3 regions of the Streptomyces sp. NPDC006512 genome follow, and region 3 is predicted to be linked to each of the others. Evidence: riboswitches for the same ligand, from Rfam matches in the RefSeq annotation. Region 3 holds a riboswitch; each other region holds the start of a gene.
The links. Region 3 has a riboswitch for thiamine pyrophosphate ahead of thiC (phosphomethylpyrimidine synthase ThiC). Riboswitches for the same ligand answer to the same signal wherever they lie in the genome.
Positions count from the first base shown of each region.

Region 1: linked by a shared signal. The riboswitch ahead of ABZZ17_RS21265 (thiamine ABC transporter substrate-binding protein) and the one ahead of thiC (phosphomethylpyrimidine synthase ThiC) in region 3 are both predicted to bind thiamine pyrophosphate.
Region 2: linked by a shared signal. The riboswitch ahead of thiO (glycine oxidase ThiO) and the one ahead of thiC (phosphomethylpyrimidine synthase ThiC) in region 3 are both predicted to bind thiamine pyrophosphate.

Region 1 covers NZ_JBEXPG010000029.1:20,843-30,312, reverse strand. The annotation lists gene rpsB (30S ribosomal protein S2) at 18-911, shown strand; gene tsf (translation elongation factor Ts) at 1,047-1,883, shown strand; gene pyrH (UMP kinase) at 2,046-2,825, shown strand; gene frr (ribosome recycling factor) at 2,922-3,479, shown strand; gene ABZZ17_RS21275 (phosphatidate cytidylyltransferase) at 3,479-4,555, shown strand; gene rlmN (23S rRNA (adenine(2503)-C(2))-methyltransferase RlmN) at 4,714-5,826, shown strand; TPP riboswitch at 5,894-6,003, shown strand; gene ABZZ17_RS21265 (thiamine ABC transporter substrate-binding protein) at 6,085-7,182, shown strand; gene ABZZ17_RS21260 (iron ABC transporter permease) at 7,239-8,855, shown strand; gene ABZZ17_RS21255 (ABC transporter ATP-binding protein) at 8,855-9,470, shown strand, end outside.
Region 2 covers NZ_JBEXPG010000038.1:44,894-54,363, reverse strand. The annotation lists gene ABZZ17_RS25360 (hypothetical protein) at 1-516, opposite strand, end outside; gene metF (methylenetetrahydrofolate reductase [NAD(P)H]) at 566-1,480, opposite strand; gene thiE (thiamine phosphate synthase) at 1,567-2,217, opposite strand; gene ABZZ17_RS25345 (Rv2175c family DNA-binding protein) at 2,297-2,662, opposite strand; gene ABZZ17_RS25340 (FAD-dependent oxidoreductase) at 2,746-3,912, opposite strand; TPP riboswitch at 4,068-4,180, shown strand; gene thiO (glycine oxidase ThiO) at 4,178-5,347, shown strand; gene thiS (sulfur carrier protein ThiS) at 5,344-5,544, shown strand; gene ABZZ17_RS25325 (thiazole synthase) at 5,550-6,356, shown strand; gene pknB (Stk1 family PASTA domain-containing Ser/Thr kinase) at 6,480-8,381, shown strand; gene ABZZ17_RS25315 (deoxyribonuclease IV) at 8,378-9,286, shown strand; gene ABZZ17_RS25310 (DUF4396 domain-containing protein) at 9,382-9,470, shown strand, end outside.
Region 3 covers NZ_JBEXPG010000019.1:15,011-24,480, forward strand. The annotation lists gene ABZZ17_RS15370 (SsgA family sporulation/cell division regulator) at 78-527, shown strand; gene ABZZ17_RS15375 (YibE/F family protein) at 573-1,964, opposite strand; TPP riboswitch at 2,037-2,181, shown strand; gene thiC (phosphomethylpyrimidine synthase ThiC) at 2,175-3,962, shown strand; gene ABZZ17_RS15385 (aldo/keto reductase) at 4,105-5,157, shown strand; gene ABZZ17_RS15390 (hypothetical protein) at 5,309-6,118, opposite strand; gene ABZZ17_RS15395 (metallophosphoesterase) at 6,267-7,556, opposite strand; gene ABZZ17_RS15400 (LacI family DNA-binding transcriptional regulator) at 7,787-8,902, opposite strand; gene hisC (histidinol-phosphate transaminase) at 9,265-9,470, shown strand, end outside.

The sequences.
Region 1 (9,470 bases), on a different contig from region 3:
AAACCAAGGAGATGGCCATGGCCGTCGTAACGATGCGGGAGCTGCTGGAAAGCGGCGTCCACTTCGGTCACCAGACCCGTCGCTGGAACCCGAAGATGAAGCGCTTCATCTTCACCGAGCGCAACGGCATCTACATCATCGACCTGCTCCAGTCGCTGTCGTACATCGACCGCGCCTACGAGTTCGTGAAGGAGACCGTCGCGCACGGTGGCTCCATCATGTTCGTCGGTACGAAGAAGCAGGCCCAGGAGGCCATCGCCGAGCAGGCGACCCGCGTTGGCATGCCGTACGTCAACCAGCGCTGGCTCGGTGGCATGCTCACCAACTTCTCGACCGTCTACAAGCGCCTCCAGCGTCTGAAGGAGCTTGAGGCGATCGACTTCGAGGACGTCGCCGCCTCGGGTCTCACCAAGAAGGAGCTCCTGGTCCTCTCCCGCGAGAAGATCAAGCTGGAGAAGACCCTCGGTGGTATCCGCGAGATGTCGAAGGTCCCCAGCGCCGTCTGGATCGTCGACACCAAGAAGGAGCACATCGCCGTCGGTGAGGCGCGCAAGCTCCACATCCCGGTCGTCGCGATCCTCGACACCAACTGCGACCCCGACGAGGTCGACTACAAGATCCCGGGCAACGACGACGCGATCCGCTCCGTCACCCTGCTCACCCGCGTGATCGCCGACGCCGTCGCCGAGGGCCTCATCGCCCGCTCCGGCGCTGCGACCGGTGACTCGAAGCCGGGCGAGAAGGCCGCCGCCGAGCCGCTCGCCGAGTGGGAGCGCGACCTGCTCGAGGGCGAGAAGAAGGCCGACGACGCCGAGGCCCCCGCGGCCGACGCCGCTGTCGAGGCCCCGGCCGCCGAGGCCGTCGCCGAGCCCGTCGTCGAGGCCCCGGCCGCCGACGCCGAGCAGGCCTGACCCTCTGAGAGAGCCCGGCGTTCATCCGCCGGGCACTCGCAGCACGGACGATGACGGCGGGGGAGCCGCGCCACGAGCGCGACTCCTCCGCCGTTCACCCGTAGATCTACGACTTCGAGAGAGAATCACAGACTCATGGCGAACTACACCGCCGCTGACGTCAAGAAGCTCCGCGAGCTCACCGGCGCCGGCATGCTGGACTGCAAGAACGCGCTCGTCGAGGCCGACGGTGACGTCACCAAGGCCAACGAGATCCTGCGCGTCAAGGGCCTGAAGGGTGTCGCCAAGCGCGAGGGCCGTTCCGCCGAGAACGGTGCCGTCACCTCCCTGATCGCCGCCGACGCCACCTCCGGTGTGCTGCTCGAGCTCAAGTGCGAGACCGACTTCGTCGCCAAGAGCGAGAAGTTCCTGGTCGTCGCCGACCAGCTCGCCGCCCACGTCGCCGCCACCAACCCGGCGGACATCGAGGCGCTGCTGGCGTCCGAGATCGAGGCCGGCAAGACCGTCCAGGCGTTCGTGGACGAGGCCAACGCCAACCTCGGCGAGAAGATCGTCCTGGACCGCTTCGCGCAGTACCAGGGTGCCTTCGTGGCTTCCTACATGCACCGCACCATGCCCGACCTGCCCCCGCAGATCGGTGTCCTGGTCGAGCTGGACAAGGCCGACGCCGACCTGGCCAAGGGCATCGCCCAGCACATCGCCGCGTTCGCGCCGAAGTACCTGACCGCCGAGGACGTTCCGGCCGAGGTCGTCGAGTCCGAGCGCCGCGTCGCCGAAGAGGTCACCCGCGCCGAGGGCAAGCCCGAGGCCGCGATCGCCAAGATCGTCGAGGGTCGCGTCAACGGCTTCTTCAAGGACGTCACGCTGCTGGGCCAGCCGTACGCGCTGGACAACAAGAAGTCCGTCCAGAAGGTTCTGGACGAGGCCGGTGTCACCCTGAAGCGCTTCGCCCGCATCAAGGTCGGCATCTGAGTCCGTCCGTACGCGACGGACACCGGACCCCGGTAGGGTCTGAAGCAGTCGTCCGCGCACGCGCGAGGCGACCGCAGATCTGACGAGGAGGCCATTGCCGAAGAGGGAACCGCGAGGACCCACCGGCAATGGCCTTCTTCGTATGTGCACGAGGAGATCTCCATGAATCAGGGCGTGGACCCCCACACCGCTTCCGACGACAAGAGCGACCACGGCAAGAAGGGTCGCCGCTTCATGCTGAAGCTGTCCGGCGAAGCCTTCTCAGGCGGCGGCGGACTGGGTGTCGACCCTGACGTCGTGCACGCCATCGCCCGTGAGATCGCGGCCGTGGTCCGTGACGGCGCGGAGATCGCGATCGTCATCGGCGGCGGCAACTTCTTCCGCGGCGCCGAGCTGCAGCAGCGCGGCATGGACCGCGCGCGGTCCGACTACATGGGCATGCTCGGCACCGTCATGAACTGCCTCGCCCTCCAGGACTTCCTGGAGAAGGAAGGCATCGACAGCCGGGTCCAGACCGCCATCACCATGGGCCAGGTCGCGGAGCCGTACATCCCGCTCCGTGCCGTCCGGCACCTGGAGAAGGGCCGCGTCGTCATCTTCGGCGCCGGCATGGGCATGCCGTACTTCTCCACCGACACCACGGCCGCCCAGCGCGCCCTGGAGATCGACGCCGAGGCCCTGCTCATGGGCAAGAACGGTGTCGACGGGGTCTACGACTCCGACCCGAAGACCAACCCGGACGCGGTGAAGTTCGACGCGCTGGAGTACAGCGAGGTGCTGTCCCGGGACCTCAAGGTCGCCGATGCCACCGCCATCACGCTGTGCCGCGACAACCGGCTCCCGATCCTGGTCTTCGAACTCCTCGCCGAGGGCAATATCGCCCGCGCCGTCAAGGGTGAGAAGATCGGCACGCTCGTGAGCGACCAGGGCACCCGGGCCTGAGCGTTCCCCGGACCGGGCCCTTCCGGCCCGGTCCCGGGCGGCCCGTCCCGCCCCCGCCCGCCTGAACCATCCATATCTGACATGCAGGAGCACGTGGTGATCGAAGAAATCCTCCTCGAGGCCGAGGAGAAGATGGAGAAGGCCGTCGTCGTCGCCAAGGAAGACTTCGCCGCGATTCGCACGGGCCGTGCGCACCCGGCGATGTTCAACAAGATCGTGGCGGACTACTACGGTGCCATCACGCCCATCAACCAGCTGGCCTCCTTCGCGGTGCCCGAGCCGCGCATGGCCATCGTGACGCCGTTCGACGCGTCGGCGCTGCGCAACATCGAGCAGGCCATCCGCGACTCCGACCTCGGCGTCAACCCGAGCAACGACGGCCGCATCATCCGGGTGACCTTCCCCGAGCTGACGCAGGACCGCCGCAAGGAGTACATCAAGGTCGCCAAGAACAAGGCCGAGGACTCCAAGGTCTCCATCCGCTCCGTCCGCCGCAAGGCCAAGGACGCCCTTGACAAGCTCGTCAAGGACAAGGAGGCCGGCGAGGACGAGGTGCGCCGCGCGGAGAAGGAGCTCGACGACACCACCGCGAAGTACGTCGCGCAGGTGGACGAGCTGCTCAAGCACAAGGAAGCCGAGCTCCTCGAGGTCTGATGAACGACTCTCCCTGGGCCGCGGAGCCGGTTCCGGCGGGTCCCGCATACGATGCGCTGGTGGGCCCGCAGACTCGGCCCATGCCCATCGTGCCCGATGCCGCCGGCCGTGCCTTCGACGACCGGGAAGCACGCGATCGGGGGGCCGCCTTCGTCGGCGGCCCCCCGTTCCGCGCCGAGACGCCGTTGCAGGAGCCCATGCCCAGCCCTCCGCCTCCGCCTTCGCAGGCACCGCAGGACGCCTCCCCGCCGCCGCAGAAGAAGCGCGCGGGGCGGGATCTACGGGCCGCCATAGGGGTCGGGGTCGGCCTCGGAGCGGTGATCTTCGCCTCGCTGTTCATCGTCAAGGCCGTCTTCGTCGGTGTCGTCGTCGTCGCGGTCGTGGTGGGCCTGTGGGAGCTCACCTCCCGGCTGCAGGAGAAGAAGGGCATCAAGGCCCCGCTGGTCCCGCTCGCGGTCGGTGGCGCCGCCATGGTCATCGCCGGCTACGTCCGCGGGGCCGAGGGCGCCTGGGTCGCGATGGCCCTGACCGCCCTCGCGGTCCTGGTGTGGCGGATGACGGAACCGCCCGAGGACTACCTCAAGGACGTCACCGCAGGCGTCTTCGCGGCGTTCTACGTGCCCTTCCTGGCCACCTTCGTCGCGATGCTGCTCACCGCGGACGACGGCCCCCAGCGGGTCGTCACCTTCCTGGTCCTCACCGTGGTCAGCGACACGGGGGCCTACGCCGTGGGCTGGCGCTTCGGCAAGACGAAGCTCGCGCCGCGCATCAGCCCCGGAAAGACCCGCGAGGGACTGTTCGGCGCGGTGGCCTTCGCGATGGCCGCCGGCGCGCTGTGCATGGAGTTCCTGATCGAGGGGGGCTCCTGGTGGCAGGGCCTGGTCCTCGGCCTGGCCGTCGCGGTCAGCGCGACCCTGGGCGACCTGGGCGAATCGATGATCAAGCGCGACCTGGGCATCAAGGACATGGGCACCTTGCTGCCGGGGCACGGCGGCATCATGGACCGGCTCGACTCGCTCCTGCCGACCGCCCCGGTGGTCTGGCTGCTCCTGGCGGCCTTCGTCGGCACCGGCTGATCCACCGGCCGGTCCTCCAGCTGATCCACCGGCCGGTCCGTCGGCCGCGGCCGGCCCGGGACGGTGCCGGAGGAAAAGCTCCGGCCGGGCCGGGCGGTTACCCTTGAAGGGCGCGCTGCTTCTGCGGCGCGCCTTTCGTCTTACAAGGAGTACCTGCCATGGCCCGCCCCGTTCCGGGAGAGCTCACCTTCGTCGCCCCTCGCGGGGCCAAGAAGCCGCCCCGGCACCTCGCCGACCTCACGCCGGCCGAGCGCCGCGAGGCGGTGGCCGCCATCGGTGAGAAGCCGTTCCGGGCCAAGCAGCTCTCCCAGCACTACTTCGCCCGGTACGCGCACGACCCGGCCGAGTGGACCGACATCCCCGCGGCCTCCCGGGAGAAGCTCCAGCAGGAGCTGCTGCCCGACCTGATGAACGTCATCCGGCACATCAGCTGCGACAACGACACCACCCGCAAGACCCTGTGGAAGCTGCACGACGGCACGCTCGTCGAGTCCGTGCTGATGCGCTACCCCGACCGGGTCACCATGTGCATCTCCTCGCAGGCCGGCTGCGGCATGAACTGCCCGTTCTGCGCCACCGGCCAGGCCGGCCTCGACCGCAACCTCTCCACCGCCGAGATCGTGCACCAGATCGTCGACGGCATGCGCGCCCTGCGCGACGGCGAGGTCCCCGGCGGCCCGGCGCGGCTGTCGAACATCGTCTTCATGGGCATGGGCGAGCCGCTCGCCAACTACAACCGCGTCGTCGGCGCCATCCGCCGCCTCACCGACCCCGAGCCCGACGGCCTGGGCCTGTCGCAGCGCGGCATCACCGTATCCACCGTCGGGCTGGTCCCGGCCATGCTGCGCTTCGCCGACGAGGGCTTCAAGTGCCGCCTCGCCGTCTCGCTGCACGCCCCCGACGACGAGCTGCGCGACACCCTGGTCCCGGTGAACACCCGCTGGAACGTCCGCGAGGTCCTGGACGCGGCCTGGGAGTACGCCGAGAAGTCCGGCCGGCGCATCTCCATCGAGTACGCCCTGATCCGCGACATCAACGACCAGGCCTGGCGCGGTGACCTGCTCGGCAAGCTGCTCAAGGGCAAGCGGGTCCACGTCAACCTGATCCCGCTGAACCCGACGCCCGGCTCGAAGTGGACCGCCTCGCGGCCCGAGGACGAGAAGGCCTTCGTCGAGGCGATCGCCCGCCACGGCGTCCCCGTGACCGTGCGCGACACCCGCGGTCAGGAGATCGACGGCGCGTGCGGCCAGCTGGCCGCCTCGGAGCGCTAGGAAGGGCCGTTTTCGGCCCTGATCGATCAGATTCGGCCACGGGGTACCCTGTGGCCGAACCAATTTCATATTCCGACAGGGGAGCGCCACAGCGCTGAGAGTGCGGTATCCGTCATCCGCAGACCCTCTGAACCTCGCCCCGGTCATTCGGGGTAGGAAGTTCGGTCACCACTCATGCTGTTGCGCCCTGCCCGGCGTCCGCTCGCAAGAGCGCCGGGCAGGGCCGCGTCTTCTCCTGGTCATCCCAGGAGGAATCAAGTGAGCACCACCAAGAAGATCGCGGGCGCCGCGCTCGCGGCCGCGCTCGGCGTGACCACGCTCAGCGCGTGCGGCGGCGACGCCAAGGACACCCCGGCGGGCGCGAGCGACGCCCCGAAGTCCAAGACCGTCACGCTCGTCTCGCACGACTCCTTCAACGTGACCGACTCGGTCCTCAAGGAGTTCGAGCAGCAGAGCGGCTACACCGTCAAGCGCCTGAAGGCCGGAGACGCGGGCGCGGCCCTCAACCAGGAGATCCTCACCAAGGGCTCCCCGCGCGGCGACGTCTTCTTCGGGGTCGACAACACGCTGCTCTCGCGCGCCCTCGACAACGGGATCTTCACTCCGTACGAGGTCAAGGGCATGGACGGGATCAAGCCCGAGTTCATGCTCGACCAGCAGCACCGGGTCACGCCGGTCGACTCCGGCGACATCTGCGTCAACTACGACAAGCAGTACTTCGCCGACAAGAAGATCGCCCCGCCGCAGACGCTGGACGACCTGATCAAGCCGGAGTACAAGAACCTGCTGGTCACCGAGAACGCGGCGACCTCCTCGCCCGGCCTCGGCTTCCTCCTCGCCTCCGTCGGCAAGTACGGCGAGGACGGCTGGAAGGACTACTGGAGCAAGCTCAAGGCCAACGGCGTCGAGGTCGTCGACGGCTGGGAGCAGGCCTACAACGAGCGCTTCTCGGGCTCCGCGGGCGGCAAGAAGGCCAAGGGCGACCGCCCGCTGGTCGTCTCGTACGCCTCCAGCCCGCCGGTCGAGGTCCTCTACGGCGAGCCGCAGCCGGCCGAGGCCCCCACGGGCGTCTCCACCGGCACCTGCTTCCGCCAGACCGAGTTCGCGGGCCTGCTGAACGGCGCGAAGAACCCCGAGGGCGGCAAGGCACTCCTCGACTTCCTGGTGAGCAAGAAGTTCCAGGAGGACATGCCGCTCCAGATGTTCGTGAACCCGGTGGTCAAGGACGCGCAGCTGCCGGAGATCTTCACGAAGCACGGTGTGGTGATCGAGAAGCCGGAGAACGTCACCCCGGACGCCATCGCCAAGAACCGTGAGCAGTGGGTCAAGGCATGGTCCTCGCTCGTCGTGAAGTAGCACGCGAGAGCTCCCCGAAGGAGGGCGGGCGGGCCACCGCCGTCAGGCTGGGCCTGATGGCGGTGCCGCTCGTCTTCTTCGGGCTGTTCTTCGCCTATCCCGTGGCGGCGATCGTCGGCCGCGGGCTCAAGACGGACGAGGGCTGGCAGTTCGGACGGATCGGCGAGGTGCTGGCCCAGCCCGACATCGCCGACGTGCTGTGGTTCACCACCTGGCAGGCGCTCGCCTCCACCGTGCTCACCCTCCTGATCGCGCTCCCCGGCGCGTATGTCTTCGCGCGCTTGGAGTTCCCCGGCAAGCAGCTGCTGCGCGCCGTGGTGACCGTCCCGTTCGTGCTGCCGACCGTGGTGGTCGGCACCGCCTTCCTCGCGCTGGTCGGCCGGGGCGGGCTGCTGGACGAGCTGTGGGGCGTCCGCCTCGACACCACCGTCTGGGCGATCCTGCTGGCGCACGTCTTCTTCAACTACGCCGTCGTCATCCGTACCGTCGGCGGGCTGTGGGCCCAGCTGGACCCCCGCCAGGAGGAAGCCGCCCGGGTCCTCGGCGCGGGGCGCCTGCGGGCCTGGCGGCGGGTGACGCTGCCCGCGCTCGGGCCCGCCGTGGCGGCCGCCTCGCTGATGGTGTTCCTGTTCACCTTCACCTCCTTCGGCGTCGTGCAGATCCTGGGCGGTCCCTCGTACTCCACCCTGGAGGTGGAGGTCTACCGGCAGACCGCGCAGCTGCTGGACCTGCCGACGGCCGCCGTGCTGACGCTCGTGCAGTTCGCCGCGGTCGGCGCGATCCTCGCCCTGCACGCCTGGACGGTGCGCCGGCGGGAGACCGCGCTGCGGCTGGTCGACCCGGCGCGCACCGCGCACCGACCGCGCGGCTGGGCCCAGCGGGCGCTGCTGGGCGGGGTGCTGCTGACGGTGGCGCTGCTGATCGTGCTGCCGCTGGGCGTGCTGGTCGAGCGGTCCTTCGACGCGCCCGGCGGGTACGGGTTCGGCTTCTACCGGGCCTTGCAGGACGAGGGGGCCGGTGGCGGAACGTTCCTGGTGCCGCCGCTGGAGGCGATCTGGAACTCCCTGCGGTACGCGCTGGCCGCCACCGCCATCGCCCTGTTCGTCGGCGGTCTGGCCGCCGCCGCGCTGACCCGGCGCGCGGGCCGCTTCGTGCGCGGCTTCGACGCGCTGCTGATGCTCCCGCTCGGCGTGTCCGCCGTGACGGTGGGCTTCGGCTTCCTGATCACCATGGACGAGCCGCCGCTGGACCTGCGGACCTCGTGGATCCTGGTGCCGCTGGCGCAGGCACTGGTCGGGGTGCCGTTCGTCGTACGGACCATGCTGCCGGTCCTGCGGGCGGTGGACGGGCGGCTGCGGGAGGCGGCCGCCGTGCTGGGCGCGTCCCCGCTGCGGGCCTGGCGCGAGGTGGACCTGCCGCTGGTGCGGCGGGCCCTGCTGATCGCGGCGGGGTTCGCCTTCGCGGTGTCGCTCGGCGAGTTCGGAGCGACCGTGTTCATCGCCCGCGCGGACAGCCCGACGCTGCCCGTGGCCGTCGCCCGGCTGCTGGGCCGGGCCGGCGAGGTGAACTACGGGCAGGCCATGGCCCTGAGCACGATTCTGATGCTGGTGTGCGCGGTGTCCCTGCTGGTGCTGGAGCGGCTGCGACCCGACAAGACCTCGGGAGAGTTCTGATGACCCTGCTCCGTCTGGAAGGGGTGACGGTCCGCTTCGGCGAGCGCGCGGTCGTGGACGCCGTCGACCTGGAGGTCGCCGAGCACGAGACCGTCTGCGTCCTGGGGCCGAGCGGCAGCGGCAAGTCCACCCTGCTGCGGGTGGTGGCCGGACTCCAGCCGGTCTCGGGCGGGCGGGTCCTGCTGGGCGGCGCCGACCAGGCCGCGGTGCCCGTGCACCGGCGGGGCGTCGGGCTGATGTTCCAGGACCACCAGCTGTTCCCGCACCGCGACGTCGGCGGGAACGTCGCCTTCGGCCTGCGGATGCGGGGCTCTTCGAAGGCGGCCTACGGGGCCCAGGTCGCGGAGCTCCTGGAGCTGGTCGGGCTCCCCGGGGCGCAGGGCCGGGCGGTGGCCTCCCTGTCGGGCGGCGAACAGCAGCGGGTCGCGCTGGCCCGGGCGCTCGCCCCCTCACCGCGGCTGCTGATGCTGGACGAACCGCTCGGCCAGCTGGACCGGGGGCTGCGCGAACGGCTCGTCGTCGAGCTCCAGGGGCTCTTCTCCCGGCTCGGTACGACCGTGCTGGCCGTCACCCACGACCAGGGGGAGGCCTTCGCGCTGGCCGACCGCGTCGTGG
Region 2 (9,470 bases), on a different contig from region 3:
GTGGGCGTCCTGCTCGGGCGCGGCGTAGGGGGCCTGGCCGTCGCCCTGCCGGGCGGAGAAGCTCTGTATTCCGTACGAGCCGGTGTCCTCGGGGACCGGCTCCGGGGTGAAGACCTGCGTGGAGCCGGCGTCGCGGCCCTCGTCGGCGGCCGTGTCCCGGCCCTCGGAGCCGTACTCCAGGGCCGTCACCTCCAGGCCGGCGTCCGGGCGCGGTTCGCCGCCGCGGCGGCGACGGCTCCGCTCCTGCCGTACGGGCTCCCCGCCCCGGCGCAGCGCCCAGCCGGCGACGAAGCCCTTGCGGAAGGAGAGCGTCACCAGGGTCTGGCCGACGGCGAAGGCGGTCGCGCCGGCGGCGATCACGAGCACCGAGGGCAGCACCACCCCCGCGACCACACCGACGAAGCCGGTGAAGGCGAGCAGGCGCCAGCGCAGCCGGGCCTTGTACTGCATCAGGACCTCGGCAAGCAGCCACAACGCGACGACACCGAACGCGATGTAGAGGACCGTCATTCCCACGCGTGGCCCCTCTCGGTACGGCCGCCCGCACGGGCACGGGGACGGCCGGTCAGGCCCGCTGGTGCAGGCCCAGGTTCTCGTAGATCTCGAGGGTCGCCGTCGAATTGTTCAGCGTGATGAAGTGCAGTCCGGGTACGCCCTCGGACAGCAGCCGCGCGCAGAACTCCGTGGCGAACTCGATGCCAATGGAGCGTACAGCGGCCGGATCGTCCTTGACCGCGAGCATGCGCTCTTTCACGGCCGCGGGGAAGACCGCGGTGCTCAGTTGCGGCAGCCGGTCGAGCTGCTTGATGCTCACAACAGGCATGACCTCGGGGATGATCGGGGTCTCGCAGCCCGACTTCGCGACGCTGTCGCGCAGCCGCAGATAATTCTCCGGATCGAAGAACATCTGCGTGATCGCGTAGTCCGCGCCCGCGCGGCACTTGTCCACGAAGTGCCGGATGTCCGTGTCCCAGTCCTCCGAGCGCGGGTGCATCTCGGGGAAGGCCGCGACGCCGACGCAGAAGTCGCCGGACTCCTTGAGCAGGCGCACGAGGTCGGCGGCGTACTCCACGCCCTCGGGGTGCTTGACCCACGGGCCCATCGGGTCACCCGGCGGGTCCCCCCGCACGGCGAGCATGTTGCGGATGCCGGCGTCCGCGAACTGGCCGATGACGTGGCGCAACTCGGCGACCGAGTGGTCGACGGCGGTGAGGTGCGCGACCGGGGTCAAGGTGGTGTCGGCGGCGATCTGCTCGGTGGCGCGCACGGTGCCGCCGCGGGTGGAGCCACCGGCCCCGTAGGTCACCGAGACGAAGCTCGGGGAGACGCCCTCGATCCGGCGGAGCGCGTTCCAGAGGTTGCGCTCGCCCTTCTCCGTCTTGGGGGCCCAGAACTCGAAGGAGTACGAGCGCCCGGACGCGAGGAGGTCGCGGACCGTGTGTGCACGGTCCGACCAGGTGGAAGCGGTACCAAGGGCCATACGGGCAGGTTAGACGCGGCTCGGCGGACACCGAAGCGGCGTCCACCCTTTGGACACGTTTTTGGACACCCTCGCGGCCCGGCGCGTCAGCCGGTGACGGCTTCGGCGCGGGCGCGGACGCGCTTGGCCAGGTCGGCCGCGGCGGCGCCGGGGTCGGAGGCCTCGGTGATGGCCCGGACGACGACGACGCGGGTGGCTCCGGCGTCCAGGACCTCGTCCAGGTTGGCCGCGTCGATGCCCCCGATGGCGAACCAGGGGCGGTCCTGGCGCAGGGAGGCGGCGTGGCGGACGAGTCCGAGGCCGGGGGCGTGGCGGCCGGGCTTGGTGGGGGTGGGCCAGCAGGGGCCGGTGCAGAAGTAGTCGACGCCGGGTTCGGCGGCGGCCGCGTCCACCTCGGCCTCCGAGTGGCAGGACCGGCCGATGAGGACGCCGGCGCCGAGGATGGCGCGGGCGGCCGGGACGGGGATGTCGCCCTGGCCGAGGTGCAGGACGTCGGAGCCGATGGCGTGCGCGACGTCGGCGCGGTCGTTGACGGCGAGGAGCTTGCCGTGGCGGCGGGCGGCCTCGGCGAAGACCCGCAGGTGCTCCAGTTCCTCGCCGGCTTCCATGCCCTTGTCCCGGAGCTGGACGATGTCCACGCCCCCGGCCAGGACGGCGTCCAGGAACTCGGGGAGGTCTCCCTGCCGCTTTCGGGCGTCCGTGCACAGGTAGAGCCGGGCGTCGGACAGCTGCTGCATGGGAGTACCCCCCGTGGTGGTGGCGGCGTGCGGGCCGGCCGGCGGGACCGGCCGGGCCGTACACCTGTGGATCAGCTCATCAGAGGGCGAGCGCCTGAGCGCGGCGCTTCACCTCCGTGCCGCGATTCTCGCGCAGCGCCTGCACGGGGGTGCCGGGCAGGGTCGGATCCTCGGTGAAGAGCCACTCCAGGATCTCCTCCTCGGAGAAGCGGTCGTCGCGCAGCACGGTCAGCAGGCCCACGAGGCCCTTGACGACCTTGTCGCCGTCGATGAACTGGGCCGGAACCTGCAGGGTGCGCCGCTCGCCCCGGCGTACGGCGATCAGCTGCCCTTCCTTGACCATCTGGCGGACCCGGGTCACCTCGACGTCGAGCATCTCCGCGATGTCGGGGAGGTGCAGCCAGGAGGGGACTAGGGCATCGATCTTTGCGTCAATCTCGGTCACGGACACAAGCCTGCCATCTCGCACTGCCCGCCGGTACCTGGCCCCGTCCGTCCGTGGTCGGGGCCGGGTCCGGCCGCCCGGGATCAGGCCGTGGCGGACTTGAGGGGGGTCGCGGGGTCCGCGACGCGGGCCGGGTCCACCGGGGTGGCCGACTCGATCAGTTTGCGGCCCTGCGCGATGTCCCTCGGGCGGCCGACCGCCAGGACGGCGACGAGGGCCCCGTCCCGGAGCCAGCACACCGACCAGGCGGCGTCGGCGGGGTCGCCGCGCCACAGCAGGGTGTCGGCCCCGCCGTGGTGCCCGGCGTACTGGACGAAGCGGCCGAACTGCTCCGACCAGAAGTACGGGACGGGGTCGTAGGCCCGCACCGGCCCGCCCGCCAGGATGTTCGCGGCGACGGCCCGCGGCCCCTGGAGGGCGTTGTCCCAGTGGTGGACCAGCAGCCGCGTCCCGTAGCGGGCCGAGGGGAAGGAGGAGCAGTCGCCGACGGCGTACACCCGGGGCAGGGTGGTCCGCAGGTACGCGTCCGCGGTGACGGAACCGTCGGCGCCGCGCTCGATCCCGGTCCCGGCCAGCCAGTCCGTCGCGGGGCGGGCGCCGATGCCGACGACCACGGCGCCCGCCTCCAGCTCCCGGCCGTCCGCCAGCAGGACCCGGCCCTCCCCGATCCCGGCCACCTTCGCGCCGGTGAGCAGTTCGGCGCCGGCCTCGGCGTACCAGCGGGCCATCGGGGCGGTGACCTCCGCGGGGAGGGCGCCCGCCAGGACCCGGTCGGCCGCCTCGACGACGGTCACGGCGCAGCCGGCCCCGCGGGCGGCGGTGGCGAACTCGGCTCCGATCCAGCCGGCTCCGACGACGACGGTGGCGGGGGCGGCCGCCAGGACGGGCCGCAGCCGGGCGGCGTCGTCGAGGGTGCGCAGCAGGTGCACGCCGGGGACGCCGTCGGAGCCGGGCAGGGTCAGCGGGCGGGCGCCGGTGGCCAGGACGAGGTCCTCGTACGGGACGGGTCCGGCCTCGGTGTCCAGTTCGCGGTCGGCGGCCCGGAGCCCGGTGACCTCGGTGCCGAGCCGCAGCGTGATGCCGAGGCCCTCGAAGTCGACGTCGAACGCGGAGTCCTCGGCCTTGCCGAGCAGCACCGCCTTGGACAGCGGGGGCCGGTCGTAGGGCTGGTGGGGTTCGGCGCCCAGCAGGGTCACGGGGCCGGTGAAGCCCTGTTCGCGCAGGGCCACCGCGGTCTGCACCCCGGCCATTCCGGCGCCGACGATCACGACACCGGGGTTCGTCTGTTGCGTCTGCTCGCTCACGCGGCCCAGCCTAGTTCCCTGACGATCCGTCAGGAATAGCGGGTGCGGACGCCTGGGGAGGCAGCCTTACCCGCCACCGGACGCGGGGTTAGTCTGGCCACCGTACCTATCGCGGGAGTCCGGGCGCACCGGGCTGAGAGGGAGGCTGGCCGGCCTCCGACCGTACGAACCTGATCCGGGTCATGCCGGCGAAGGGAGGGGCTGGACGCCCATGCACTCATCTCGAAAGGGATCCGACGTCCTCGTCATCGGGGGCGGGATCATCGGCCTGGTCACGGCCTGGCGGGCGGCCCGGCGCGGCCTGGGCGTCGTCCTGGCCGACCCGGACCCGGGCGGCGGCGCGGCCCGGGTCGCGGCGGGCATGCTGGCCGCCGTCACGGAGCTGCACTACGGCGAGGAGACCCTGCTCGGGCTCAACGTGGCCTCCGCCGCCCGCTACCCCGACTTCGCCGCCGAGCTCTCCGCGGCCGCCGGCGGCATGGACATCGGCTACCGGGCCTGCGGCACCCTCGCCGTCGCCCTCGACGCCGACGACCGCCTCCACCTGCGCGAGCTGCACGCCCTCCAGCGCCGCTGCGGGCTGGAGTCCGAGTGGCTCACCGGCCGCGAGTGCCGCCGCCTGGAGCCCATGCTGGCGCCCGGGGTACGCGGCGGGCTGCGCGTCGACGGGGACCACCAGGTGGATCCGCGCCGGCTCGCGGCGGCGCTGCTGGCCGCCTGCGAGCGGTCCGGGGTGAGCGTCCACCGCGAGCGCGCCGCCCGGCTGGTCACCACCGGGGACCGGGCCGCGGGCGCCGTCCTCGAGGACGGTACGGAGCTGCGCGCCGACCAGGTGGTGCTGGCTGCGGGCTCGCTGAGCGGCCGGCTGGCCGGGGTCCCGCCGGAGGTGGCGGTGCCGGTGCGGCCGGTGAAGGGGCAGGTGCTGCGGCTTTCGGTGCCGGCCGCGTACGCGCCGTTCCTGTCGCGGACCGTACGGGCCGTGGTGCGCGGCAGCCACGTCTACCTGGTCCCGCGCGAGAACGGGGAGCTCGTCCTCGGCGCCACCAGCGAGGAACTCGGCTGGGACACCACGGTCACCGCGGGCGGGGTCTACGAGCTGCTGCGCGACGCCCACGAGCTGGTGCCCGGCATCACCGAACTGCCGCTGGTCGAGACCCGGGCGGGGCTGCGCCCCGGCTCCCCGGACAACGCGCCGCTGCTCGGCCCGACCGACCTGCCGGGCCTGCACCTGGCCACCGGCCACTACCGCAACGGGGTCCTGCTGACCCCGCTCACCGGGGACGTGATGGCGGAGCTGCTGGCGACCGGAGTCGTTCCGGAGGTCGCCCGCCCCTTCACCCCCCGCCGCTTCTCCACCACGCGTCAGGAGTCCTACGCATGACCATCTCCGTCAACGGCGAACCCCGCGAGATCGCGGACGGCACCACCCTGGACGTGGTGGTGGCCACGCTGACCGCCGCCCCCTCCGGCGTGGCCGCCGCACTCAACGAGACGGTCGTCCCGCGCGGACGCTGGCCGCACACCCCGGTGGACGACGGCGACCGGGTCGAGGTCCTCACCGCGGTGCAGGGGGGCTGACGGCGATGGCGGACGACCTCTTCGCCCTCGGCGGCCGGACCTTCTCCTCCCGCCTGATCATGGGCACGGGCGGGGCCCCGAGCCTGGACGTCCTGGAACGCTCCCTGGTCGCCTCCGGGACGGAACTGACGACGGTGGCGATGCGCCGCCTGGACCCGACGGTGCAGGGTTCGGTGCTGTCGGTGCTGACGAAGCTGGGCATCGCCGTCCTGCCCAACACGGCGGGCTGCTTCACGGCCGGCGAGGCCGTGCTCACGGCCCGGCTGGCGCGGGAGGCCCTGGGCACGGACTGGATCAAGCTGGAGGTCGTCGCGGACGAGCGGACCCTGCTGCCCGACGGCGTCGAGCTGCTGGACGCCGCCGAGGTCCTGGTGGACGAGGGCTTCACCGTGCTCCCGTACACCAACGACGACCCGGTGCTGGCCCGGAAGCTGGAGGACGTGGGCTGCGCGGCGATCATGCCGCTCGGGTCCCCGATCGGTTCGGGCATGGGGATCCGCAACCCGCACAACTTCGAGCTGATCGTGGAGCGGGCCGGGGTCCCCGTCATCCTGGACGCCGGGGCCGGGACGGCGTCGGACGCCGCGCTGGCGATGGAGCTGGGCTGCGCGGGAGTGATGCTCGCCTCCGCCGTGACCCGGGCCCAGGAGCCGGTGCTGATGGCGGCCGCCATGCGGGACGCCGTCTCGGCGGGACGCCTCGCCCACCGCGCGGGCCGCATCCCCCAGCGCCGCTTCGCCGAGGCCTCCTCCCCCGTCGAAGGCCGGGCCGCCCTCGACCCGGAACGCCCGGCCTTCACGGCCCCCTCCTGACGCCCGGCCCGGCCGGGGACGGGCGGTGCGGGCGGCGCGCGGAAAACGTCTCGTGCGTCACAGCTGCGCTGCAACCACCCCCGTCCCGGTCGGGCCCGCGGCGGGCGCTCGTAGAATCGCCGGGTGGATACGACCCTGGATGACCCCCTCGTCGGGCGCGTGCTCGACGGCCGCTACCGCATCGACGCCCGCATCGCGGCCGGCGGCATGGCCACGGTCTACCGGACCGTCGACACCCGCCTCGACCGCGTCCTCGCCCTGAAGGTGATGCACCCGGCGCTCGCCGCCGACGGCGCCTTCGTCGACCGCTTCATCCGCGAGGCGAAGTCCGTGGCCCGGCTCGCCCACCCCAACGTGGTCGCGGTGTTCGACCAGGGCACGGACGGCCCGTACACCTACCTCGCCATGGAGTACGTCTCCGGCTGCACCCTGCGCGACGTGCTCCGCGAGCGCGGCGCGCTCCAGCCGAGGGCCGCCCTCGACATCCTCGAACCGGTCCTCGCCGCCCTCGGCGCCGCCCACCGGGCCGGTTTCGTACACCGGGACATGAAGCCCGAGAACGTCCTCATCGGGGACGACGGCCGCGTGAAGGTCGCCGACTTCGGACTGGTCCGCTCCGTGGACTCCGTGACGAACACCACCGGCTCCGTCCTCGGCACCGTCTCCTACCTGGCGCCCGAGCAGATCGAGAACGGCGTCGCCGACACCCGCGTGGACGTCTACGCCTGCGGCGTCGTCCTCTACGAGATGCTCACCGGCGGCAAGCCGCACAACGGCGCCAGCCCCGCCCAGGTGCTCTACCAGCACCTCCACGAGGACGTGCCGCCGCCCTCGGCCGTCGTCCCGGGGCTCCCGGCCGATCTCGACGAGCTGGTCGCGCAGGCCACCGCCCGCAACCCCGAGCTGCGCCCCACGGACGCCGCCGGGCTGCTCGGTCTGGCCCGCGCGGCCCGCGCCGGGCTCAGCGACGCCGAGCTGGACGCCGTACCGCCGCAGGCGCGCGCCGAGGTGCGCAGCGCGGCGGAGGACCGTACCGGGGTGGTCCCCCGCCCGGTGGCGCAGCCCGTGCACCTCACCTCCCGGCTGGAGTCCCCGCCGCCGCCCGCCGCGCCGTCCCGCCGGGCGGCGCCGCGCGCGCCCCGGCGCGGTCCGCTGCTGGTCGTCGCGGCGGTGCTGCTGGTCCTGGGCCTCGGTACGGGCGTCTGGTACATCAGCTCGGGCCAGTTCACGAAGGTCCCCAACCTGCTCGGCAAGACGGAGGAGCAGGCGAAGTCCCAGCTGTCGGCGGCCGGTCTCGGCGTGAAGGGGATCGACCGCAAGTTCAGCGACGCCTTCGACCGCGGGACGGTGATGAACACCGATCCGCCGGGCGGCAAGCGCATCCGCGGCAACGGCGCGGTGACGCTCACGATCTCGCGCGGCCCCGAGGTGGTCAGCGTGCCCGACCTGAAGGGCCGCCCGCTGGAGGAGGCCAAGGGCGAACTGACGAAGACGGGCCTGGCGCCCGGAATCGTCACCCAGGCGTTCAGCGAGGACGTCGCGCAGGGCTCGGTGATCAGCACGAACCCGGCGGGCGGCCAGAAGCGGGCGCCCGACACGGCGGTCGCGCTGGTCGTCAGCAAGGGACGGCCCGTCCAGGTCCCGAACGTCGCCGGCCGGCCCCTCGACCAGGCCCGCTCCGCGCTGGAGAGCCTGGGCCTCACGGTGAAGACGGCCGCCGAGGACGTCAACTCGCCCTCGGCCCCCGGTACGGTCGCCGCCCAGTCGATCGTCTCCGGCACCCAGGCGGCGGCCGGTGACACGATCACCCTGACCCTCTCCAAGGGCCCCCGGCAGGTCCAGGTACCGGACGTGACCGGTCAGGACGCGGACACGGCCCGCAAGACGCTGGAGGGCCTGGGCTTCAAGGTGAAGGTGGACCGCCCGTTCCTGCCCCTGGGCAACACGGTGGACAGCCAGTCGGTGGCCGGCGGCCAGGCCGCCCCCGAGGGCAGCACCATCACGGTGAGGACGAAGGGACTGTGACCGCCGGCCCGGACACCGACGGCCTGGACACCGACAGCCCGGTGGCGCGCAATCCCGTGGGCGGGCACGTGCCCGTCGCCGGCGGGCTCGCCTCGGTCGGTCTGCCGTACGCCCGCGAGATGGGCGCCGAGGCCGTCCAGGTCTTCGTGGCCAATCCGCGCGGCTGGGCCACGCCGACCGGCAGCCCGGCGCAGGACGAGCTGTTCCGTACGCAGTGCGCCGAGCGGTCGGTCCCCGCGTACGTCCACGCCCCGTACCTGATCAACTTCGGCTCGCACACCGAGGCGACCGTGGAGAAGTCGGTGGAGTCGCTGCGGCACTCGCTGCGCCGCGGCCGGGAGATCGGCGCCCTCGGGGTGGTCGTCCACACCGGCTCGGCCACCGGGGGCCGCCCGCGTGAGGCGGCGTACGCGCAGGTCAGGGAGTACATGCTGCCGCTGCTGGACGAGCTGACCCATGACGACGACCCCTTCCTGCTGCTGGAGTCCACGGCCGGGCAGGGCTCCTCGCTGTGCTCGCGCACCTGGGACTTCGGACCGTACTTCGAGGCGCTCGACCACCACCCGAAGCTCGGCATCTGCCTGGACACCTGCCACGTCTTCGCGGCCGGCCACGACCTCGCGGAGCCCGGCGGCACCAAGCAGACGCTGGACCTGCTGGTCGACGCGGTGGGCCCGGGGCGGCTGAAGCTGATCCACGCCAACGACTCCAAGGAGGGCGTCGGCGCCCACAAGGACCGGCACGCCAACATCGGCCAGGGCCACATCGGCCGGGAGGCCTTCGGCGAGCTGTTCTCGCACCCCGAGACGGCCGGTGTGCCGCTGATCATCGAGACGCCCGGCGGCAAGGAGGGCCACGCGGCGGACGTGGCGCTGCTGAAGGAGCTGCGCGACGGCCCGCACTGATCCACGAGTTCCTTGAGGAATACCCCAGGGGGGTATACGGTTCTGTCACGGAGACAGGACCGCTACCCGGCGTTTCCCACGCGAGGGGCTTTGTCATGGAGCACGCACACGCGCACCACGGTCACGAGCACGAGCACGAGCACGACGACGAACGGGCCCACGGCCACGAGCACGGCCACGCACC
Region 3 (9,470 bases):
GCTAGCGCTTCCACCACTCTTGTCAAGAGGGCTTCGGGGGATCATTCCTGGCCACTTCCACTACAGCGGGGTAGTCCATGCGCGAGTCGGTACAGGCAGAGGTCATGATGAGCTTCCTCGTTTCCGAGGAGCTCTCGTTCCGGATCCCGGTGGAACTCCGGTACGAAGCACGTGATCCCTACGCGGTGCGCCTCACCTTCCACCTTCCCGGAGACGCGCCCGTGACCTGGGCGTTCGGCCGGGAGCTGCTTCTGGACGGCATCAACAAGCCGTGCGGCGACGGTGATGTGCACATCGCTCCCAGCGATCCGGAGGAGTTGTCCGACGTTCACATCCGCCTTCAGGTCGGCGGTGACCGGGCCCTGTTCCGGGCCGGCGCGGCCCCCCTCGTCGCCTTCCTCGACCGCACCGACCGGCTTGTTCCGCTCGGTCAGGAGCGCAGTCTCGGGGATTTCGAGGGGAACCTCGACGAGGAACTCGACAAGATCCTCGCCGAAGCCCAGCAGAACGAGCGGAACGCGGGCTGAGGAACCCGCGTCCCGTCACTCACCGTAACAACGGCGTCCAGCCGTTCAGCGCTTGCGCCGTCGGCCCCGGCCGCCGCGGACCGGCCCGGCGGCCGCCGCGGCCGCCGGGGCCGACGGCCGGTCCGCGGAGACCACCAGCGCGGCGAGCGCGGTGGTCATGGGCACCGAGGCGACGAGTCCGATCGACCCCACGAGGGTCCGTACGATCTCCTCCGCGACCAGCTCGCTGTTGGCCACGTCCCCCATGCTGCTGTTGGCGATGGTGAACAGCAGGAGCAGGGGCAGCGAGGCGCCCGCGTAAGCCAGGACCAGGGTGTTGACCACGGAGGCGATGTGGTCGCGGCCGATCCGGATCGCCGCCCCGTACAGGGCGCGCGGCCCCATCTTCGGGTCGGCCTGGTGGAGTTCCCACACGGCCGAGGTCTGGGTGACCGTCACGTCGTCGAGTACGCCGAGCGATCCGATGATCACACCCGCGAGCAGCAGGCCGCTCATGTCGATCTCGGGGTAGAGCCCGTGGATCAGGCCGGTGTTGTCGTCGGTGTTGCCGCTCAGGAACGCCCAGTCGATGAACACCGAACCGAGCAGGCCGATCAGCAGCAGCGAGGCGAGGGTGCCGAGGACGGCCACCGAGGTCCGGGCCGTCAGTCCGTGGCACATGTAGAGGGCGATCAGCATGATCGCGCTGGATCCGACGATCGCGACGAGCAGGGGGTTCGAGCCCTGGAGGATCGCCGGGAGGATGAAGAGGGTCAGAATCCCGAAACTGATCACGAGGGCGATCAGGGCGAACAGACCGCGCAGGCGGCCGACCACGACGACCGCCACCGCGAAGATGCCCGCCAGTACGGCCAGCGGGAGCTTGCGGTTCACGTCGATCACCGAGTACTGGAGGTCGCGGGGCGCGTCGGGCGCGTAGGCGACCACCACCTTCTGTCCCTGCTCCAACTGCCGTGGCGCACCCGGCTGGACGATCTCGAAGAAGGCACGCCCCTTGTCCGGGCCGGTGTCGACGACGACGGTGGCCTTCTTGCACTCGCCGGTCTGCGCGGCCTGGGCCTCGCGGCCCTCGGGGGTGGAGGTGTCGCCCGTCGGCGGAACCTGCGAGGCGTTCACGGACTTGCAGTCGACGTTCGCGAGCGCCACGACCGTGCCCTGCTGCGTCTGCCGGTCGAAGCCCACCCCGGTGCGTTCGTGCGCGGGGGCGCCGCCCGGCCAGAGGACCGCCATGCCGATGAAGACGGCCGCGGCGAAGGGGATCAGTACCGCCGCGATGACCTTGCGCAGGTGCTTGGAGACGGGGGCCGCCGGTCCGTGGCCGTGGCTGTGTGAATGCCCGTGGGAGGGCCCGGCCGCATGCCCGTGGGACGCGTGCTCGTGGCCGGTGTGACCCGTGGGATCTGTGGGCTCGGTGGGGGGCTGCGGCGAGGACGTCACCGGCAGATCATCGCAAGAGATGAGGGGGCCCACTGTTCAGCACGCCACAGATGACGCTAGCGTGGGGGCACCTTTGCACAACGCGGGAGCTCGGAGCACCGGGCTGAGAGGGCGCTGATCACCGTACGCACATGAGGATGCGTAGGGGAAGAGGCTGCGTCGACCGCCGAACCTGTTACCGGGTAATGCCGGCGTAGGGAGATAGGTCTCATGACCATTCAGGACGCACGCACGCCTGCCGTCAGCCAGGACGCCGACGACCGCACCGAGCGCCAGCCGGGCTGGCACAAGGGCTACGTGGCGGGATCCCGCCCCGACATCCGGGTGCCCGTCCGCCAGGTGCACCTCACCAACGGCAAGGACGTGACGCTCTACGACACGTCCGGCCCGTACACCGACCCCGGGATCGAGACGGACGTCCGTCGGGGCCTCGCACCGCTGCGCGAGAACTGGATCATCGGCCGCGGCGACACCGAGGAGTACGCGGGCCGCCCCGTGCGCCCCGAGGACGACGGCATCAAGCACACCTCGCCCCGCGGCGGCCTCAAGAACCTGGACGCGGTCTTCCCGGGCCGCCCCCGGCAGCCCCGCCGGGGCCGTGGCGGCGCCGCCGTCACCCAGCTCGCGTACGCCCGTCGCGGTGAGATCACGCCGGAGATGGAGTACGTCGCGATCCGCGAGAACGTCTCCCCCGAGGTCGTCCGCGAGGAGATCGCCGCAGGCCGCGCGGTTCTTCCGGCCAACGTGAACCACCCCGAGATCGAGCCGATGATCATCGGCAAGCGGTTCCTGGTGAAGGTCAACGCCAACATCGGCAACTCCGCGGTCACCTCCTCCATCGAGGAGGAGGTCGACAAGATGACCTGGGCGACCAAGTGGGGCGCCGACACGGTCATGGACCTCTCGACGGGCCGCAACATCCACACCACGCGCGAGTGGGTGCTGCGCAACTCCCCCGTCCCGATCGGCACCGTGCCGCTGTACCAGGCACTGGAGAAGGTCGACGGCCGTGCCGAGGACCTGACCTGGGAGATCTACAAGGACACGGTCATCGAGCAGGCCGAGCAGGGCGTCGACTACATGACGGTCCACGCCGGCGTGCTGCTCCCGTACGTGCCGCTGACCGCCCGTCGCAAGACCGGCATCGTCTCCCGCGGCGGCTCGATCATGGCCGCCTGGTGCCTGGCGCACCACAAGGAGAACTTCCTCTACACGAACTTCGAAGAGCTCTGCGACATCCTCGCGACCTACGACGTCACGTACTCCCTGGGCGACGGCCTGCGCCCCGGTTCCATCGCGGACGCCAACGACGCGGCGCAGTTCGCCGAGCTGAAGACCCTGGGCGAGCTGAACACGATCGCCAAGCGGCACAACGTGCAGACGATGATCGAGGGCCCGGGACACGTCCCGATGCACAAGATCAAGGAGAACATCGACCTCCAGCAGGAGATCTGCGAGGAGGCGCCGTTCTACACGCTCGGCCCGCTCACCACGGACGTCGCGCCCGCGTACGACCACATCACCTCGGGCATCGGCGCCGCGATGATCGCCTGGTGGGGCACGGCGATGCTCTGCTACGTCACGCCCAAGGAGCACCTGGGCCTGCCCAACCGCGACGACGTGAAGACCGGCGTCATCACCTACAAGATCGCCGCCCACGCGGCGGACCTGGCCAAGGGGCACCCGGGCGCCCAGGAGTGGGACGACGCCCTGTCGGACGCGCGCTTCGAGTTCCGCTGGGAGGACCAGTTCAACCTGGCCCTCGACCCGGACACGGCCCGCGAGTTCCACGACGAGACCCTGCCGGCCGAGCCGGCCAAGACCGCGCACTTCTGCTCCATGTGCGGTCCCAAGTTCTGCTCCATGAAGATCTCGCAGGACATCCGCCGTGAGCATGGCGGCGACCTGAAGGCCGACGAGATCCAGGCGGGCATGGCGGAGAAGTCCGCCGAGTTCGCCGCCGCGGGCAACCGCGTCTACCTGCCGTTGGCGGACTGACGCACAGCATGGGGGGAGTGCTGCTCCCGGCGCGGCGGAGTGTCGCCCGCCGGGAGCAGCGCCGCGTCCGGACTCTGACGGAGTGGGGGCGCGTTGCTTGACCTGGAGTGCGCTCCAGCTCCTAGAGTGCGGCCGCATGAGCATGGGATACCGAAATCTTGGCGGTACGGGCATCGAGGTGAGTGCCCACTGCCTGGGCACGATGATGTTCGGAGCGGTGGGGAACCCGGACCACGAGGAGTGCGTGCGGATCATCCATGCCGCGCTCGACAGGGGGATCAACTTCCTCGACACCGCGGACATGTACTCGGCCGGTGAGTCCGAGGTGATCGTGGGCAAGGCACTCAAGGGGCGGCGCGACGACGTCGTGCTCGCCACGAAGGTCCACTTCCAGATGGGAGAGGGACGCAACCGCAGCGGCAACTCGCGGCGCTGGATCGTGCGGGCGGTGGAGGACAGCCTGCGGCGCCTGGACACCGACTGGATCGACCTCTACCAGGTGCACCGGCCCGACCACACGACCGACGTCGAGGAGACCCTGTCGGTCCTCGGCGACCTGGTCAGGGCCGGCAAGATCCGCTCCTTCGGCTGCTCTACGTTCCCGGCCGAGGAACTCGTCGAGGCGCACCACGTGGCCGAGCGGCGGGCCCTGCCCCGGTTCCGTACGGAGCAGCCCCCGTACTCGATCCTCGCGCGGGGCATCGAGGCCGACGTGCTGCCGGTCGCCCGTCGCTACGGGATGGGCGTGCTGACCTGGAGCCCGCTCGCATCCGGCTTCCTGAGCGGAAAGTACCGGCTCGGCGGGCCGATCGACCTGACCTCGGGCCGGGCCGCCCTGACTCCGGCACGCTTCGATCCGGCGATCCCGGGCAACGTGGCCAAGCTGGAGGCAGTGGAACAGCTCGTCGAGCTGGCCGAGTCGATCGGCTGCACGCTGCCGGAACTGGCCGTGGCCTTCCCCGTCGCGCATCCCGCCGTCACCTCGGTGATCATCGGGCCGCGGACGATGGAGCAGATGGAATCGCTGGTCGCGGGAGCCGGGCTGGTCCTCGACGACGCGGTGCTCGACCGGATCGACGAGATTGTGGCGCCCGGCGTGAACCTCTACCGGCCGGACGGTGTCTGGCGTCCCACGGCGCTGACGGAGTCCCGTCAGCGGCGGCGGCCGCTCGACGAGCGCGCGGCGGCCATCTAGCTAGGCAGTGTCGTCGCAGTCCTGGCTGCCCGGCGGGGTCTGGCGCGCACGCTCGGACGCCCCTGGCTGCCCGGGCCGGTGCGGATGGCGATGTTTCACGTGAAACGGTGACGGGCCGGCCGAAGCGCACTCTGGCGTGCCCGTCACTTGGTCACTCCCGTTCGTGCTCCGGCCCGCCGAAGTCAGGGCTGGTGAAGTCCGGGGACGAGTAGCCGGGCCGGGGCCCCTGCGACGGGGATCCGGGACTGGTGAAGTCGGGCCGGGTGTAACCCAGGTTGGGGATGCGCCCGGCCCCCGGTGTGCGGGGGGTCGGATGGCCGGCGGCGCTCGGGTCGGCCAGGGCGTCCCGCAGGAACGGCATGATGCCCCGTTCCAGCAGGGCGTTGCGCCAGGCCTCCCTGGCCCGTGAGAGCTCGTCGGGTATCACCACGGTCTCCGCCAAGGTCTCCGTCGAGCTGTTGCGCAAGGCCGTCACCAGCAGCCCGATCACGGCGAAGAGCAGGGCGGCCACGGTGAGGGCCCCGAAGAGCCAACCGGCCGTCAGCATCGTCTGGGCGAAGGCGGGTTCCGGGTCGAGCATCCTCAGGCTGTAGCCCACCAGCAGGAAGATCACCATGGCGGTCCCGGCCAGGAGGGGGGCCAGGACGGCGACCACGGCGCTCACACCGGCTCCGTCGTCCTGGTCGCCCATGCCGTCCTCGCCCCCGCTCGTGGGGGCCGACAGGGCCTCGTCGCGCAGTTCCTCGCGGACCTTCACGTAGTGGTCGTACTCGGCCGCGGCCGCGGCGGTCAGCAGGGCACTGGCGTTCAAGGCCATCGTGCGCAGTTGTTCGGCGTTCAGCCGTTCACCCAGAGTGGCGAGCTCGGGCCGTTCGTCCGCGGTGCGCAGCGCCTCGTCGAGGAGGCGGTCGAACTCGGGCCGGTCTTCGGTCAGCAGGTGCGGAGCGCTGGTCATGTGCATCCCCCGATGCTCCGTACAAGCCGGTATGCCCGCGTAGACCCGGGCACCGGCACAAACGGAGGAGAGCCTGCTACGGATAGAGCGATGGTAGAGCGCCCCTGCCACGCCGTGACAGGGGCTTTGCCGAAATACCCCGCTCCGAGAACGCTCAGTCGCGCAGAGGTAGTTGAACGACGAGCAGTTTGCCCGCCATCGTGACCCCGCCGTCCATGGCGATGGCCAGACCTTCGGCGTACACGTGCGGTCCGTCCACCGCTTCCGGGCCGCGCGACTCGTCGCCGTCCTCGGTGCCCACTTCCCCGAGGAGGTAGGGGATCGGGCTGTGTCCGTGGACGACGCGTCCGCCGCCGTAGGTGCCGAGGAGTTCGCGTACGGCGTGCGGGCCGGTTTCCTCGTCGCGGAAGGCGAACCGCTTGGTGAACTTGCGGAACAGGTCCCAGGTGATGTCGGCGTCGTTGCGGTTGAGCAGTTCGTGGATGGTGTCGTTGACGTCCTCGATGGAGTCGCCGTAGTCGAGGTACGCGGTGGTGTCGGAGTGCAGCAGCAGGTGGCCGTCCTCCAGGGTGGCCGCGTCCAGCCGTGACATCCACTGCAGGTGGACGTCCTCCAGGCGCTCCATGTCGGTGCGCTGGCCGCCGTTGAGCAGCCAGGCGGCCTGGAAGGTGGCCGTACCGGCCCCTGAGTGCACGGGGGTGTCGCCGAACCGCTTGGCGCCGATGAGCAGCAGCTCGTGGTTGCCCATGAGGGCCTTGCAGTAGCCGCCGGCGGCCGCGGCCTCGGCGGAGAGCCGCATGACGAGGTCGATGACGCCGATGCCGTCGGGACCGCGGTCGGTGAAGTCGCCGAGGAACCAGAGCCGCGCGTTGCCGGCGGACCAGCGCCCGTCGGCGTCGATGAGGTCCTGCGCCCGCAGTTCCCTGACCAGCTCGTCGAGGTAGCCGTGGACGTCACCCACCACGTACAGCGGGCCGGGGCCGGAGGCCGGTGCCTCCTGGGGGACGTAGTGCACCTGCACGGTGTCGCCGGGGCCGCCCTGGGCGCCGCGGCCGATGACGGGCAGGTCGCGCTGCGTGGGGGTGTAGCCGTCGTCGGGCTCGTCGGCGACGCCCGGGTCCTCGGCGTGCGCATCGGCGTGCGCCGTGGCGCGGACGTCCGCGTGGGCCGTGGCCGTGCGCTGCTGCGGGACGGTCTCCGGCACGGGACGGGCCGCGGGGGCGGAGCCGAGGTACTCGGGGTGGCCCGCTACGTACCCGGACGCCGGGTGTGCCGGTGCCGGGGACGGGGCCGCGCCGTAGTACGCGGGGTGTTCGCCGTACGCGGGGGCATCCCCGGGCAGGCTTTTGGACGCGGTGTACGGGGCGGGTTCGCTGACCGGCACCCGGAAGTCCCGCAGCGTGTCCGTCCGCATCGCGGGTCCCTGACCGGCCCCCTGAGTCATCGACCCCTCCACCACCGTCGCGCTGCCGTACACCTGCGGACCCTCCTGACCGCTGGGGCGGAGGGTCCGTGATGTCGTGCGCCCATCATAGGAATGCAGCTCGCGCTCTGTGACGCACCAGGGGTGGTGAATCCTGGCCGGAGCCGGTCGTTCCTGCCGATTTCTCCCGATATCGGTGTTGCTGAAATCCTCGGCGGGGCCGTCGGCCCCGCCGTGCCGTGGTGTGGAGGTCAGTCCTGGGCCGGTGATCGGGGTGGGCTGACGGTGGTCCGGGGCGTCCTGCGCTGCGAGGAGGTACGGATGATGAGTTCGGTCGGGACGACCTGTTCGACGGGCCGTCCGGTGTCGACCCCCTCGATGGCGTCGATCAGCAACTGCACGACGGCGGTGCCGATGCGGCGCGGTTTGAGGGAGAGCGTGGTGATGGGCGGTTCGGTGTTGGCGTAGACGGTCGATTCGCTGCAGCAGACGAGCAGCAGGTCCTCGGGAACGCGCAGGCCGTAGCGCCGGGCTGCGGCGAGCAGGTCGGTGCCGTTGGGGTCGAAGAGCCCGTAGACGGCGTCGGGCCGGTCGGGCCGGGCGAGCAGCCGGTCGGCGGCCACCGCCCCGGCACACGGGTCGTGGGCGGGGTAGGACTCGTAGACCGGGTCCTGCCCGACCCGCTCGCACCAGTTGAGGTAGGCGGTGGTGGAGAGCCGCGTGTAGGTGTCGGTGGTGGTGCCGGTCAGCAGCCCGATGCGGCGGGCACCGGCGGCGGCCAGGTGGTCGAGGAGGCCCAGTACGGCCGCCTCGTGGTCGTTGTCGACCCAGGCGGTGACGGGGAGGGTGCCGGCCGGGCGGCCGTCGGAGACCACGGGGAGTCCCTGACGGACCAGCTCGCTGACCACGGGGTCGTGGTCGGAGGGGTCGATCACGACGGTGCCGTCGAGGGCCACGTTGGACCAGACGTCGTGTCGTGAGGTGGCGGGGAGGATGACGAGGGCGTAGCCGCGGGCGAGCGCGGCCGAGGTTGCGGCCCGTGCCATCTCCGCGAAGTACGCGAATTCGGTGAAGGTGAAAGGTTCATCCCCGTACGTCGTCACGGTCAGGCCGATGAGGCCCGACTTGCCGGTACGGAGGGTGCGAGCGGCGGCGGAGGGGCGATAGCCCAGCCGGTCGGCGACCTCGCGAACGTGGCGGCGGGTGGCGTCCGGCAGCCGCCCCTTGCCATTGAGCGCGTCGGAGACGGTTGTGATGGAGACGCCCGCTGCGGCGGCCACGTCTCTGATGCCGGCCCGGCCCTGTCGGCCGCCGACTCGCCGGGTGGTCTCGGCCCGGCTCACCTGATGCTTCCCTGCTGCTGTCATGGCGAGCCGATAGTAGGGCTCGGTGGGGTGGGTGGTCCGGGTGCATATGCACGCGTTGACAGGCACGATTCTGCATGTTTCGCCACCCCCAATGACCTTGGAAACAAAGGTCATTGGTTGCTCTGAGTAAGGGTGCCGCTTGTCTTCGGGTACGAGCATGCCAAAACGGAGCCGCTGCGGACCGTTCGCAACTCACCTGCACGAGGGACGCGCGCCACGGCGCAGGCCACCGGCGCACGCATATATGCGCGCGCTCCCCCTGTGTTCCGGGCGCCCGCCATTCTCGGATCGGCGGAATCCTCATATGGTGAGCAGTATTGAGTCGACGGTGCCGTCGACGGGACGGTCGAGGAGGACCTGCGGTGAGCGAGAAGAGCCCGAAGCTGCGCGCCGAGCTGGACGGCATTCCCACCTACAAGCCCGGAAAGCCGGCAGCCGCCGGCGGGGCCGTGGCGTTCAAGCTGTCCTCGAACGAGAACCCGTACCCGCCGCTTCCGGGTGTCCTGGAGAGCGCGGTCGCGGCCGCCGGGCGGTTCAACCGCTACCCGGACATGGCCTGCACGGGCCT